One region of the Marinobacter sp. B-12 genome, then DNA from elsewhere that is predicted to be linked to it. Evidence: predicted binding sites of a transcription regulator. Region 1 holds the regulator's gene; the other holds the start of a gene.
The links. The regulator FliA, encoded in region 1, starts transcription of late flagellar genes. The targets are predictions, from matches to a motif close to CTAAAGTTTNNNNNNNNNNNGCCGNTAA.
Positions count from the first base shown of each region.

Region 1 (5,752 bases):
TCAACAAGGAAGTCCTGCAGGATCTCTTCATCGGCATCAAGCGCCATGCGTTACCCTCTCTTACTCAGAAACCGAGACTGGACAGAAGATCATCAACATCGTCCTGTCCCGATACTACGTCTTCGCGTTCTTCGGCCTTGATCTGTGGACCAACACCCTGTTCCGCCGATATCTTTTCCCGTTCTTCCAGCTCGTGCACGGTGCCGGTCATCTGGTCCACATGGCTCGCCATCACTACCAGGCTCAACAGATGCTCTTCCACCTCTTTAACCAGAGTGGTGACCTTTTGGATCACCTGCCCAGTGAGGTCCTGGAAATCCTGGGCCAGGAGAATTTCCGACAGATTGTCGTACATCGCCCCGGCATCGGTATTCAGCGTCACGAAAAACGTGTCGATACGGGCATAGAGCTCACGAAATTCAGCCGGCGCCATCTCACGGCGGCGCAATTTCTGCCACTGGTCCCTCAGCTCCGCGGCCTCGTCGCGGAGGGCACTGGCCTTGGGCATAGCCTCCTCAACCAGGTCCATGGTCCGGTTGGCCGCCTTACCGGTCATCTGAACCACGTACTCCAGACGATCCGACGCATCGGTCATCTTCGAAAGGGCTTCGGACTGTTCAGCATTACGGGGGTCAATCTGGAAGTTGCGGATCGCCTCATGGAGGCTGCGAGTCAATCGCCCTACTTCCCGATACAGGCTCTGGTCCCTCACCTCGCTCAGCTCATTGATCAGGGTCATCGCGCGGCCGTATTCCCCAGCGTTGACCTGTTCGACCAACTCGGCCGCCTGGCTGCGGAGCTTCTCCGTAACCTCAGGGTCAAGCCCCTGTGGGTCTTTATTGCTATTGCTCATGGGAGCCGTCCGACTTCTGATTACTGGATGCGTTCGAAGATCTTCTCAATCTTCTCCTTGAGTACGGCTGCCGTGAAGGGCTTAACCACATAGCCGTTCACGCCGGCCTGCGCAGCGGCGACGATCTGGTCCCGCTTCGCCTCGGCGGTCACCATAAGCACAGGCAGGGTCTTCAGGTTATCGTCGGCACGGACTTCCTTCAGCAGATCGAGCCCGGACATCCCTGGCATATTCCAATCGGTTACCAGAAAATCGTACTTTCCGCTCTTGAGCATCGGCAGTGCGGTATTGCCATCGTCCGCTTCGTCAGTATTGGTAAAACCAAGATCACGAAGCAGGTTCTTAATGATCCGTCGCATTGTGGAGAAGTCATCCACAATCAGGATTTTCATATTCTTGTCCAATGGGACCTCCAGTTAAAAACGCCCGGAATTCGTTTTGGCTCCCGGCTCACAGTCTAGCAGGCCAGGTAGTTTAACCGCTTATTGTGTGGCCTTTGGGCCGGTTGTAAAGCGCCGGTTACCAAAAGGCTACAGTAAAGAATGCCTGGTAACGCCGTTCAACGGGGCGACGGCCTGTTCAGTGCCGCCAACCAGAGAGACGTCCCCGCAGACGGAGCGCGGCCTGGCTATGAATCTGGCTGACCCGACTTTCACTAACACCCAGCACGGCACCGATTTCCTTCAGATTCAGCTCTTCCTGGTAATAAAGGCTGAGCACCAGCTTTTCTCGCTCGGGCAGATCACTAATCGCAGTGGCCAGGTTCTTGCGGAAGTTGTCAGACGCCAGGCCGTCCAGTGGGTTATCGCTGCCCTCTGTTTCTTCTATCGGCAGCTCGCCGGATTCATTGAGCTCATCCAGACTAAAAAGTCGACCACTGTTGGCATCGCTCAGAGAGGAATAGTATTCGTCGAGGTCCAGCCCGAGCTCTTCGGCTACTTCCGAGTCTTGGGCCTCCCGGCCCAGGCGATCCTCGACAGCCTTGATGGCTTTGGCAATGCGGCGGGAATTCCTGTGGACGGATCGGGGGACCCAGTCACCCTTGCGAATTTCATCCACCATGGCTCCGCGGATCCGGATGCCGGCGTAAGTCTCAAATGTAGCCCCCTTGTCGGAACTGTATCGCTGTGCAGCTTCCAACAAGCCGATCATGCCTGCCTGCATAAGATCATCCAGTTGGACAGATGCCGGCAGCCGCGCCATGAGGTGAAGCGCTATTTTTTTGACCAGCGGGGCCTGCTCCTCAACGAGCTGGGAAGGTCCGCGTGTACCCGTCCGGTTGTAGATTCCAAGTTCTTTCGCCAATGTCATGTATCCGGCTATTCAGTGACAGGATCAAAATCAGACTTCGACGAGCCGCTCCACAAAGAACTCCAGATGCCCCCGGGGCGACGATGGCAGCGGCCAGCTATCCACTTTCTCCGCAAGGCTCTTGATCGCCAACGATGCTTTTGCCCGTGGGTAGGCGTCCAACACGGCACGCTGCCGCTGTACTGCCTTTTTTACGGCCTCATCATACGGGACGATACCCACATATTGTAGCGCCACATCAAGAAAGCGCTCGGTAACCCGGGTCAGTTTTTCAAACAGGTGGCGACCTTCCTGCTCATTCCTGACCTGGTTGGCCAGTATACGAAAGCGGTTGGTGCCGTAATCCCGGTTCATGAGCTTTATAAGAGCGTAGGCGTCGGTAATAGACGTAGGTTCATCACAGACGACCAGCAATAGTTCCTGTGAGGCTCGGAGGAAACTTACCACCGATTCGGAAATACCCGCAGCGGTATCAACAATCAGCACATCGATCTGGTCACCCAGTTCACTGAAAGCGTTGATCAGGCCAGCATGCTCCAGCGTGGAAAGCTGAGTCATACGCTGAGTCCCCGAGGAGGCAGGCACGATTTTAATGCCACCGGGTCCATTGACCAGCACATCCCGCAAGTCACAATCCCCGGCTATCACATCCTGTATGTTGCGGTTGGCGGTAATACCCAGAAGCACGTCGATGTTGGCAAGACCAAGATCAGCGTCTAGCAGTACCACCCGACGCCCCATTTGCGCGAGGGCGATGCCAAGGTTTACTGATACGTTGCTCTTGCCAACGCCCCCTTTCCCGCCGGAAACGGCAATAACCTGTACCGGATGTGGTTTGCTCATACTGACTCTGATCTCTTGCCGCGTTTAACCGCAGGCTGTGTTGTTATTAAACAGCGACTGCCTGTTGCTGCTGGAGTTTCTTCAGCCTCTCCACGGCTAAACGCACCAGCGGGATGGACTCAGCGTGGTGCAGGTCTTCCGGGATTTTCTGCCCGTCGGTGTAATACGCCACCGGCAATCCCGTTTCCATGACGAATCCCAGCGATTCACCCAGGGTCAATGCTTCATCGATTTTGGTCATCACACAACCCGTAAGATTTGCCATCTTATAGCAATGCCAGACGGATTTCATGATGCGCGGCTGACTGGTTGCCGAAACCACCAGGTGGGTTCGAATCCGATGATGACTGCGAGCCAACTCCATGAGTTGTTCCTCGTAGCCCTTGTCGGTGCTGGTCAGCCCAGCAGTGTCAATCAGCACCAAATGCCGGTCCGACAGCTCGTCCAGTATGTCATCCAGGGAATGGGTTTCGTCCACAACCCGAACCGGAACGTTCAGTATGCGCCCGAACACGAATAATTGCTCGTGTGCCGCAACCCGATAGCGATCGGTTGTGACCAGTGCCAGAGAGTCGGGACCGTGGCGCAGAACGTAGTGTGCTGCCAACTTGCCGATGGTCGTCGTCTTGCCGGACCCGGTTGGTCCCACCAGGGCATAGACACCACCTTCTTCCGACCACTCGGTGCGCGTCGTCTTTACACCGGCGGCCAGCATTTTCAGAGACTGTTTCCAACCGTCTTCAAGCCGGCCTGCCCGGTGACGCCGGGACAGAGAATTGGCAAGTTCCAGTCCGAGACCGAATTCCTGCAACTTTTCAGACAACCTCTGCTGTACTGCGTTCACCGCTGTTTGTTCGGGTTCACCGCCGTTGCGGGCACTGACCAGGTCACGAAGAGAACTGATTTCCGCGCGCATTTGCGCAAGCTCGCCGGAATAGGCAGCACGTGCGGTCGACGGCTCTTCAACCACAGTATCGTCGTTGGCGAGTGTTTCCTCAGAAAGACCAGCGTCGCCAAACTCACCACCCACACTCGCGCTACCAAACGCCGCACGCTTTTCACGCACTTCACGAATGCGATCGCGGGAGCGGCCGAGTTCGTCCTCCAGGCGGCGATGCTGTTCCGCCTGCAACTCGGCTAGCCGTGAGCCATTCGTGGCTTCCCGTGCGGCATCTCCGAGACGCTGACGCGCCATGTTTTCGTCGTAATCGAGCGCTGTCACAATTTCGACGCCGCCATCAACACGACGATTGGAAAGGATCACGGCATCGGGCCCCATCTGATCCCGCACCTGACGCAGTGCCTCTGCCATGCTTTGGGCAAAAAACCGCTTTACTTTCATAATGATGCCTCCTTCGGGTCAACGCTTCCCAGCGCCTTCCGCCTTTCCAGCCGCGGCCTTTACTGACCGACGGATGCGACAATAGTGATCTGTTTGTTATCCGGAATTTCCTGATACGACAGTACATGCAGGCGCTCGACTCCGTAGCTGGCAAACTTCGCCAGTACCGGGCGCAAGGGCCCGGAAACCAGGAGGATCGCCGGCTTGCCCAGCATCTCCTGGCGCTGGACGCTGTCCTGGAGCGAACGCTGGAGCTTCTCAACCATATTTGGCTCCAGCACCAGCCCGATGTCTTCCTGACCGCCGGATTGTTGACTCTGCTGCATAGACTTTAGCAATAACTGTTCCAAGTCCGGATCCAGAGTAATCACCGGGATCTCCGCGTCGTTGCCACAGATACTCTGGACAATCATCCGGCGCAGTGACTGGCGAGCAACCGTGGTCAGCAGTTTCGGGTCCTGGCTCTTCGGATGGACGTTCACAATGGCCTCCGCAATAGAGCGCATGTCACGGATCGGCACTTCCTCTTTCAGCAGGTTCTGTAGCACCTTCAGCAGCAGGCTGATGGAAATGGTGGTGGGTACCAGTTCTTCCGCCAGCTTTGGTGACACTTTTTCGAGCTGGTCCTGCCATTTCTGGGCTTCCTCATGGCCAAGCAGTTCGTGGGCGTGTCTCTGAAGGATCTGGTTGAGATGTGTCGCCACCACGGTACTGGCGTCCACGACGGTATAACCAAGGGTCTGTGCCTGGTCTTTCTTGTCAGGCTCGATCCAGCTGGCGTCCAGGCCAAAGGCCGGATCTTTGCCCTCTATCCCCTCGATCTTGCCGAATACCTGACCCGGATCAATAGCCAGTTCACGGTCCGGATGGATTTCGGCCTCAGCAATGGTGACGCCCATCAGGGTGATGCGATAAACGTTGGGCATCAGGTCGAGGTTGTCGCGGATATGGACCGAAGGCATCAGGAAGCCGAGGTCCTGTGAAAGCTTTTTGCGAACCCCTTTGATACGGCTAAGCAGCTGACCACCCTGGGATTTATCCACCAGGGGAATCAGGCGATAGCCTACCTCCAGGCCGACGATATCCACGGTGGCCACGTCGTCCCAGCCCAGTTCCCGGGTTTCTCCCGGCGGCGGCAGCTGGGCACTCTGTTCACCACCCTCACCGCCAGGCGGCAAGTCGCGTCCTGCGCCGGCAGGACGAGCACCACCGCCCCTGACCGGGAACACACCATCCTCCTCGACGGTCTGGCGTTCCTGTTGCCATATGTACCAGGCAATACCACCCGCGATCGCGCCCAGACCGAGGAATGCTACGTGCGGCATGCCAGGAATCAGGCCCAGAATGATGAGGATAACGGCCGCGATACCCAGCGCCTTGGGGGCGTTGAACATTTGTTGCAG
Region 1 is NZ_JBSXOB010000057.1:275,712-281,463, reverse strand. Features, by position in the region: gene AC13D2_RS12890 (chemotaxis protein CheA) at 1-47, opposite strand, end outside; gene AC13D2_RS12885 (protein phosphatase CheZ) at 65-853, opposite strand; gene cheY (chemotaxis response regulator CheY) at 874-1,257, opposite strand; gene AC13D2_RS12875 (RNA polymerase sigma factor FliA) at 1,433-2,164, opposite strand; gene AC13D2_RS12870 (MinD/ParA family protein) at 2,195-3,007, opposite strand; gene flhF (flagellar biosynthesis GTPase FlhF) at 3,054-4,349, opposite strand; gene flhA (flagellar biosynthesis protein FlhA) at 4,409-5,752, opposite strand, start outside.

Region 2 (5,752 bases), on a different contig from region 1:
TCAGGGAATAGTCGTTAGCTATGGGAATATTTGCTGCGATACTGTCCCCATGAATCCAGTCTGTTGCAGGATGTTAGCAGATAATACTTGTCAAGTCGGGCATATTCCCTGCGGAGTTCATGACTATCAGCTAATCTTCTGTCGCATCAGTGTCATTGATGCTCTCTGACCGAGCCAGGTTGTACGGCAATCACTGTAAAGCTATTGGAGGCATACCTTGAAAATCCGTCAGGGCTTCGAAGAAAAATCCCGTCTCGGTCGGTTGCTGATAAACCGGGGATACCTTTCCGAAATTCAGTTGGAAGAGGGCTTGCACCTACAGCATGAGACCGGTCAACGGCTCGGTGAGGTGTTTATACAATCCGGCTGGATTACCGAGCGTGAGCTCCATCGTGTACTCAGGCACCAATCCCGTTACCGCAACGCGGCAGCCCTGGTCACCATGGCGGTGTTGCCATTTCAGCCACTGGTCAGTTTTGCCGCCGGCAGCACCACGAATGATTCACGTGACGTCACCGACGCCGGCCAACTATACGAGCGTTCCGGTTTGTCGCCGCTTAATGACGACGAGCTGGCCGGTGTGGCCGGGCAAGGTGATCAATCGTTGCTGGATCGTATCGCCAATGTGTCCGCCATGGCTGGAAGTCATGACGGGGCAGGAGAGGTTGATCCGGATGTCATCGAAGGCCTCAAGCTGACAGCGAACATTTTCGTGCCGGTGCTGAACTTCCTGGATTCCAATTTGACGATATCCGGTGTGCATTATCGGGATGATGTTCCTCGTTACGCGGTCCGTGACGATGGCGGACTCACCCTGGCTTTCCCGGAAAGGATCGAGCAGATTCGTATGGACAATATACGAGTCAGCGGCAGCCAGGGGCCTTCCATGGGGAACATCGCCCTCGACAATATCCGCTTCCATCCGGATTCCCAGATGACGATCTATACGCGCTGATGGGATGCGTTGGGCTCCGATTTCTACGGAGCCCCGGGTCAGGCGCTCGCCAGAACGGTGCGGTGTGATACGGCCTTTTGCTCGCCCTGAGCGCCGTAGAGGGTCTGGTGCCCGGCAACGCCGCGGAATATATCAGTCAGACGTGAAAGGCGCTTCTGCAGGTGACTGACAACCCGCCCGTTATTGCTATTCAGCTGGTGACAGGTCTTAAGACGTTCATCGGCGTCCTGCCACAAGTCGTAAACATCTGACAGGCCGGCGCTAAGAATAAACCGTGAGGGGGCTCCGTTTTCAGGTCGAAAGCCCATCGACACCAGTAGGCGGATTTTGAGTTTGGCCCGATCACGAATCTGGCCCAGCAGAGTGTTTTTCTCGCCAGTCAGGGTTTCGAGTTTACGGATATCAGATGTGGAAAGGCAGGCTTTTTCCTGCTGCAGGACGTCCGCCAGGGATTCGAGTTGACGGATGTCCTGGGACAGGAGGTCTTTCAATTCATCAATTGCGGCCATGATTTATTCACCCGAATATGCTTTCATCCATCTCAAGCATTTTCTGGGCCAATTTCTCTGCATCAATCTTGTAGGAGCCGCTTTCCAGGGCAGAGCGAATCTGCTCAATACGGGCATCGTCCATTTCCGGATAATTACCGAGTTTCTGTTCGAGCTGTTTCAGGTTTTTTGCCTGGCTGCTCAAGTTGACGTTTTCACCGCGGGCACTTTGCGCCTGGGACTTGGCCTGCTCAGTCGTTGAGGGCTGAGTGCTCTGGGCACCTGAAGATTTATCGGCCGTGGTTTTCTGGGTGTTGACCTGGCCTGGGCCTATTCCATTAAAGTCAACTGACATAACGTTACCTGCTTAGGTGATCGGCCGCGTTGGGCGGCTCCACAAATTTCATACCTGTATATCGGCATGGCTTGACGTTTCTTTAGCAATTTTTGCAAGAATTGAATGACTCTCTTGTCATCTTTCCGAAAAGCCGGCAATGGTTTGCCGTTCCCGGTGAATCCATGCCGGGAACGGGGCTACATGGGAATTTCAACGTGGCCGGGAGCGGTCACACGGGCACGCACGGTGCGGGAGGACGAGAGGTTTTCAACCAAAACCTGGTCACCAATGCCGCCACTGGCCAGCGCCTTACCCCGCGAGTTTACCGAAAAATTCCCGCTACGGGCGCTAATGATAACATGGTCTCCCCGTTCGATCGCTGCGGGAGTGAGCACCAAATCTGGCGTAAACACCGTTCCAGCGTTAATGCCTCGGCGCATTTCCATGCCAACAAGTTGTTCGATGTTGGTAATGGCCCCCCGTCGAATCGAATTCACGACGACGGAATCTGACTGTATGGCCGCTTTTGTAAGCCTTTCGCCCCGGCCCAGCGGGCGGGCGGCGACCATGGCTTCACCGGTTATAGTGATCGACACTGGCAGAAACATGCGCCAGGGACGGTCACCCTTGCAGGATACCAACAGTGAAGGCTGGGTGCTCTTCCAGGGATCGCCGCTGAAGGACACGCTCAGCGGAGTCTCACAGGTAGCGAGCGAAAGGCGGGGGTCGAGTTGGCCAGTATCATAGGAGACCGTAAAGCCTTCGTTTCCCTGAGCGTCCGAAAATGCCGCCAGAAACTGTTCCGCGCCACTGTGAATTTGTTCGGCCGTCGTCATGGAAGCAAGTGCAGGGCCGGCCATTGCAGTGATTAGCAGTGCGATGATGAAATTGGTGATGCGCATACGAGGCAGTTTGTCCTATGCTGTCATTAACCGGGCAGAGTCCCGTGTTCGGGAATGTCCTAATGATTTCCGGATTCGGCCGTTAAGCCTACCCAGAAAGTCAATTATCCGGCAGTTTCCAGGTGCCGAGTGGCTTTCATTGAAAACGCAGCAAGATGCGTGCCGTCAGTATGTTGGAACAAGCGGGAGATGAAACGATGGCAGGGGTATTGGACAGTGTAAATCAGCGCACCCAGCTGGTGGGGCAGAATCGCCTGGAGCTTCTGTTATTTCGTTTGCGCGGCCGGCAGACATACGGCATTAACGTCTTCAAGGTCAAGGAAGTGCTCCAGTGCCCGAAGCTGTCATCATTGCCGAATAGTCGCCCCATGGTTCGGGGCGTCGCCCATATTCGTGGCGAAACCATTCCCATCATTGACCTTGGGATGTCGATCCGGCTCCCCGGTATTCCCAAGGAAGAAATAGCCACCAGCTTCGTGATCATTACCGAGTACAATCGCAAAACCCAGGGTTTCCTGGTGGCCGGTGTAGACCGCATCGTCAATATGAACTGGGAGAATATCCTGCCGCCGCCAAAGGGGGCGGGTAAGGATGTGTACCTGACAGCGGTAACGCATATTGACGATAAGCTCGTTGAAATCATCGATGTCGAAAAGATACTCTCCGAAGTTTCGCCGTTTGAGGAGGACGTCACCGAAGACGTTCGCAGTCGCAGTTCAGAGCGGGCGCCCGGCCATCTGCCGGTGCTCGTTGTGGACGACTCTGCCGTTGCTCGACGCCAGATAGAGCGATGCCTCACCGCCATCGGCATGGAGGTGGTGACCAAAAATGACGGCAAGCAGGCCTATGACTACTTGAAAGAGTTGACGGCCAATGGCTCCCAGGCCGCCGACCACCTGTGTCTGATCATATCCGATGTCGAAATGCCGGAAATGGACGGGTACACTTTGGTCACCAAGTGCAAAAATGAGCCTGCAATCAAGGACGTATTCATCATGCTGCACACGTCCCTGAGTGGCGTGTTCAACAAGGCAATGGTGCAGAAGGTAGGCGCTGACGATTTCATGGCAAAATTCAGCCCCGACGAGTTGGCTGAAAGAGTCATGGAAATTGTCGATCGCGAGCAGTGACGCCGGTGTCACTTCCGACCCACTCGATACTGAGATCCAATGAAAGCTGAGATAACCCCACAGGAATACGAGGCCTTTAAGACATTCCTGCAGGACGCGTGTGGAATTTTGCTCGGGGACAACAAGCAGTACCTGGTGAAAAGCCGGTTACGGCGGATCATGGAAGAGAACAAGTTGAGTACCCTGGGTGATCTGCTTGAGCGCGTGAAGCGGACCGGCCGCAGCAGTTTGAAGGAAGTCGTGATCGACGCGATGACGACGAATGAAACCCTCTGGTTTCGGGACAATCACCCGTTCCGCATCCTGCAGGAAAAGCTGCTGCCGGAGTTCGGCGACAGAAAATCAGCGCAGTCACTTCGTATCTGGTCGGCCGCCTGTTCGACAGGCCAGGAGCCCTATTCGGTAGCGATGATTATTGAAGAGTTTCGTCGCCAGCGGCCGGGTAGGCTGCGGGATGTGAAGATCACCGCCACCGACATCTCCAAAAGCGTTCTTGAGGTTGCACGCCGTGGCGAGTACGAGATGATTGCCATTGGCCGGGGACTGTCGCCCGAGCGTCAAAAGCAGTTTTTCACTCCCGCCATGAACGGTAGCTGGCAAATCCGACCGCAGATCAAGAACATGGTTGAGTTCAGGGAACTGAACCTGCTCGAACGCTACATGCTCGGGAAGTTTGATATCGTTATGTGCCGGAACGTATTGATATACTTCTCGGCAGAGCTTAAGAAGGACATCCTGACCCGTATCCACGCCACTCTCAATCCCGGTGGCTACCTGATACTGGGAGCATCGGAATCGCTGAACGGGTTGCCTCACCTTTACGAAATGGTGCAGTGCCACCCGGGGATCATCTACCGCAAAAAATAGGCCCACCCAATGCCGATCAATGTATGGATACTGGTCGCCGCCCAGGCGCTTGCCATGTGTACAGCGCCGTTCATCGTTTTTATTGGAAGCATTCACGGACGTCTTCTGGCGCCATCGCCCGAGTGGGCAACCCTGCCCGTAGGCCTTGTGGTTGTTGGAACGGTCCTGGCTATTAAGCCTGCTACGTGGATGATGGAGCGCCTGGGGCGCAAGCCGGTTATGTTGCTTGGCGCGCTGGCGGGTACGGTGTCCGGATTGTTAGGCACGCTGTCAGCCTGGAGTGAAAGTTTCCCGTTCTTGTGTGCTGCGGCGGTTGTGGGCGGAACCGGGCTGGCGGTGGTTCACCAGTATCGCTTTGCCGCCATGGAGTCGGTGGCGCCCGAGATGGCCGGTTCTGCAGCAGCCAGGGTGCTTCTCGGCGGTCTTGTAGCGGCGTGGCTGGGGCCGGAAATTGCGCTTTTAGGTGGTGGAGGTCAAGCCGAATACCCTTTCATGGGCGGCTGGCTTGCACTAAGTGTCGTGCAGGTGCTTGCCATGGTTGTACTGGTTTGCGGGTACCGCGCTAGCGGGGAGCGTGTGCGGGAAGCCTTGGGGGAGGGCGGTCGCCCGATGGCCGACATCCTGAGGCAACCGGTCATATGGGCGGCGATCAGCGCCGCCGCCATCGGTTATGCCCTCATGAGTTTTATCATGACGGCAACACCGCTGAGTATGACGGAAGTGGCCAATCACCCGCTTGAAGATGCCAAGTGGGTGATTCAGATTCACATCATGGCTATGTATCTGCCGTCGCTGATCAGTGGCTGGTTCATTCGTGTGGTGGGTATTCCAAGGATGATGGGGCTGGGATTGCTGGCCTATCTGGGGTGTGTGGCGCTGGCGTTCAGTGGTATCAGCTTTCACCATTACCTGTTTGCACTCATCCTGTTGGGGGTTGGCTGGAACTTCCTGTTTGTCGGCGGAACCACGCTGTTGCCGCAGGGATATCGCGATGAGGAGCGGTTCCGTGTTCAGGGGCTCAACGACCTGATGGTATTCGGCTCGCAGGCGACAGCTGCACTGAGTGCGGGTGC
Region 2 is NZ_JBSXOB010000052.1:67,329-73,080, reverse strand. Features, by position in the region: gene AC13D2_RS09750 (cyclic di-GMP-binding domain-containing protein, MshE-related) at 218-955, shown strand; gene AC13D2_RS09745 (flagella synthesis protein FlgN) at 994-1,464, opposite strand; gene flgM (flagellar biosynthesis anti-sigma factor FlgM) at 1,472-1,798, opposite strand; gene flgA (flagellar basal body P-ring formation chaperone FlgA) at 1,978-2,682, opposite strand; gene AC13D2_RS09730 (chemotaxis protein CheV) at 2,880-3,812, shown strand; gene AC13D2_RS09725 (CheR family methyltransferase) at 3,852-4,679, shown strand; gene AC13D2_RS09720 (MFS transporter) at 4,689-5,752, shown strand, end outside.
Region 2: a site for FliA is predicted at 1,857-1,884, ahead of flgM (flagellar biosynthesis anti-sigma factor FlgM). Genes of this name have one in related genera too.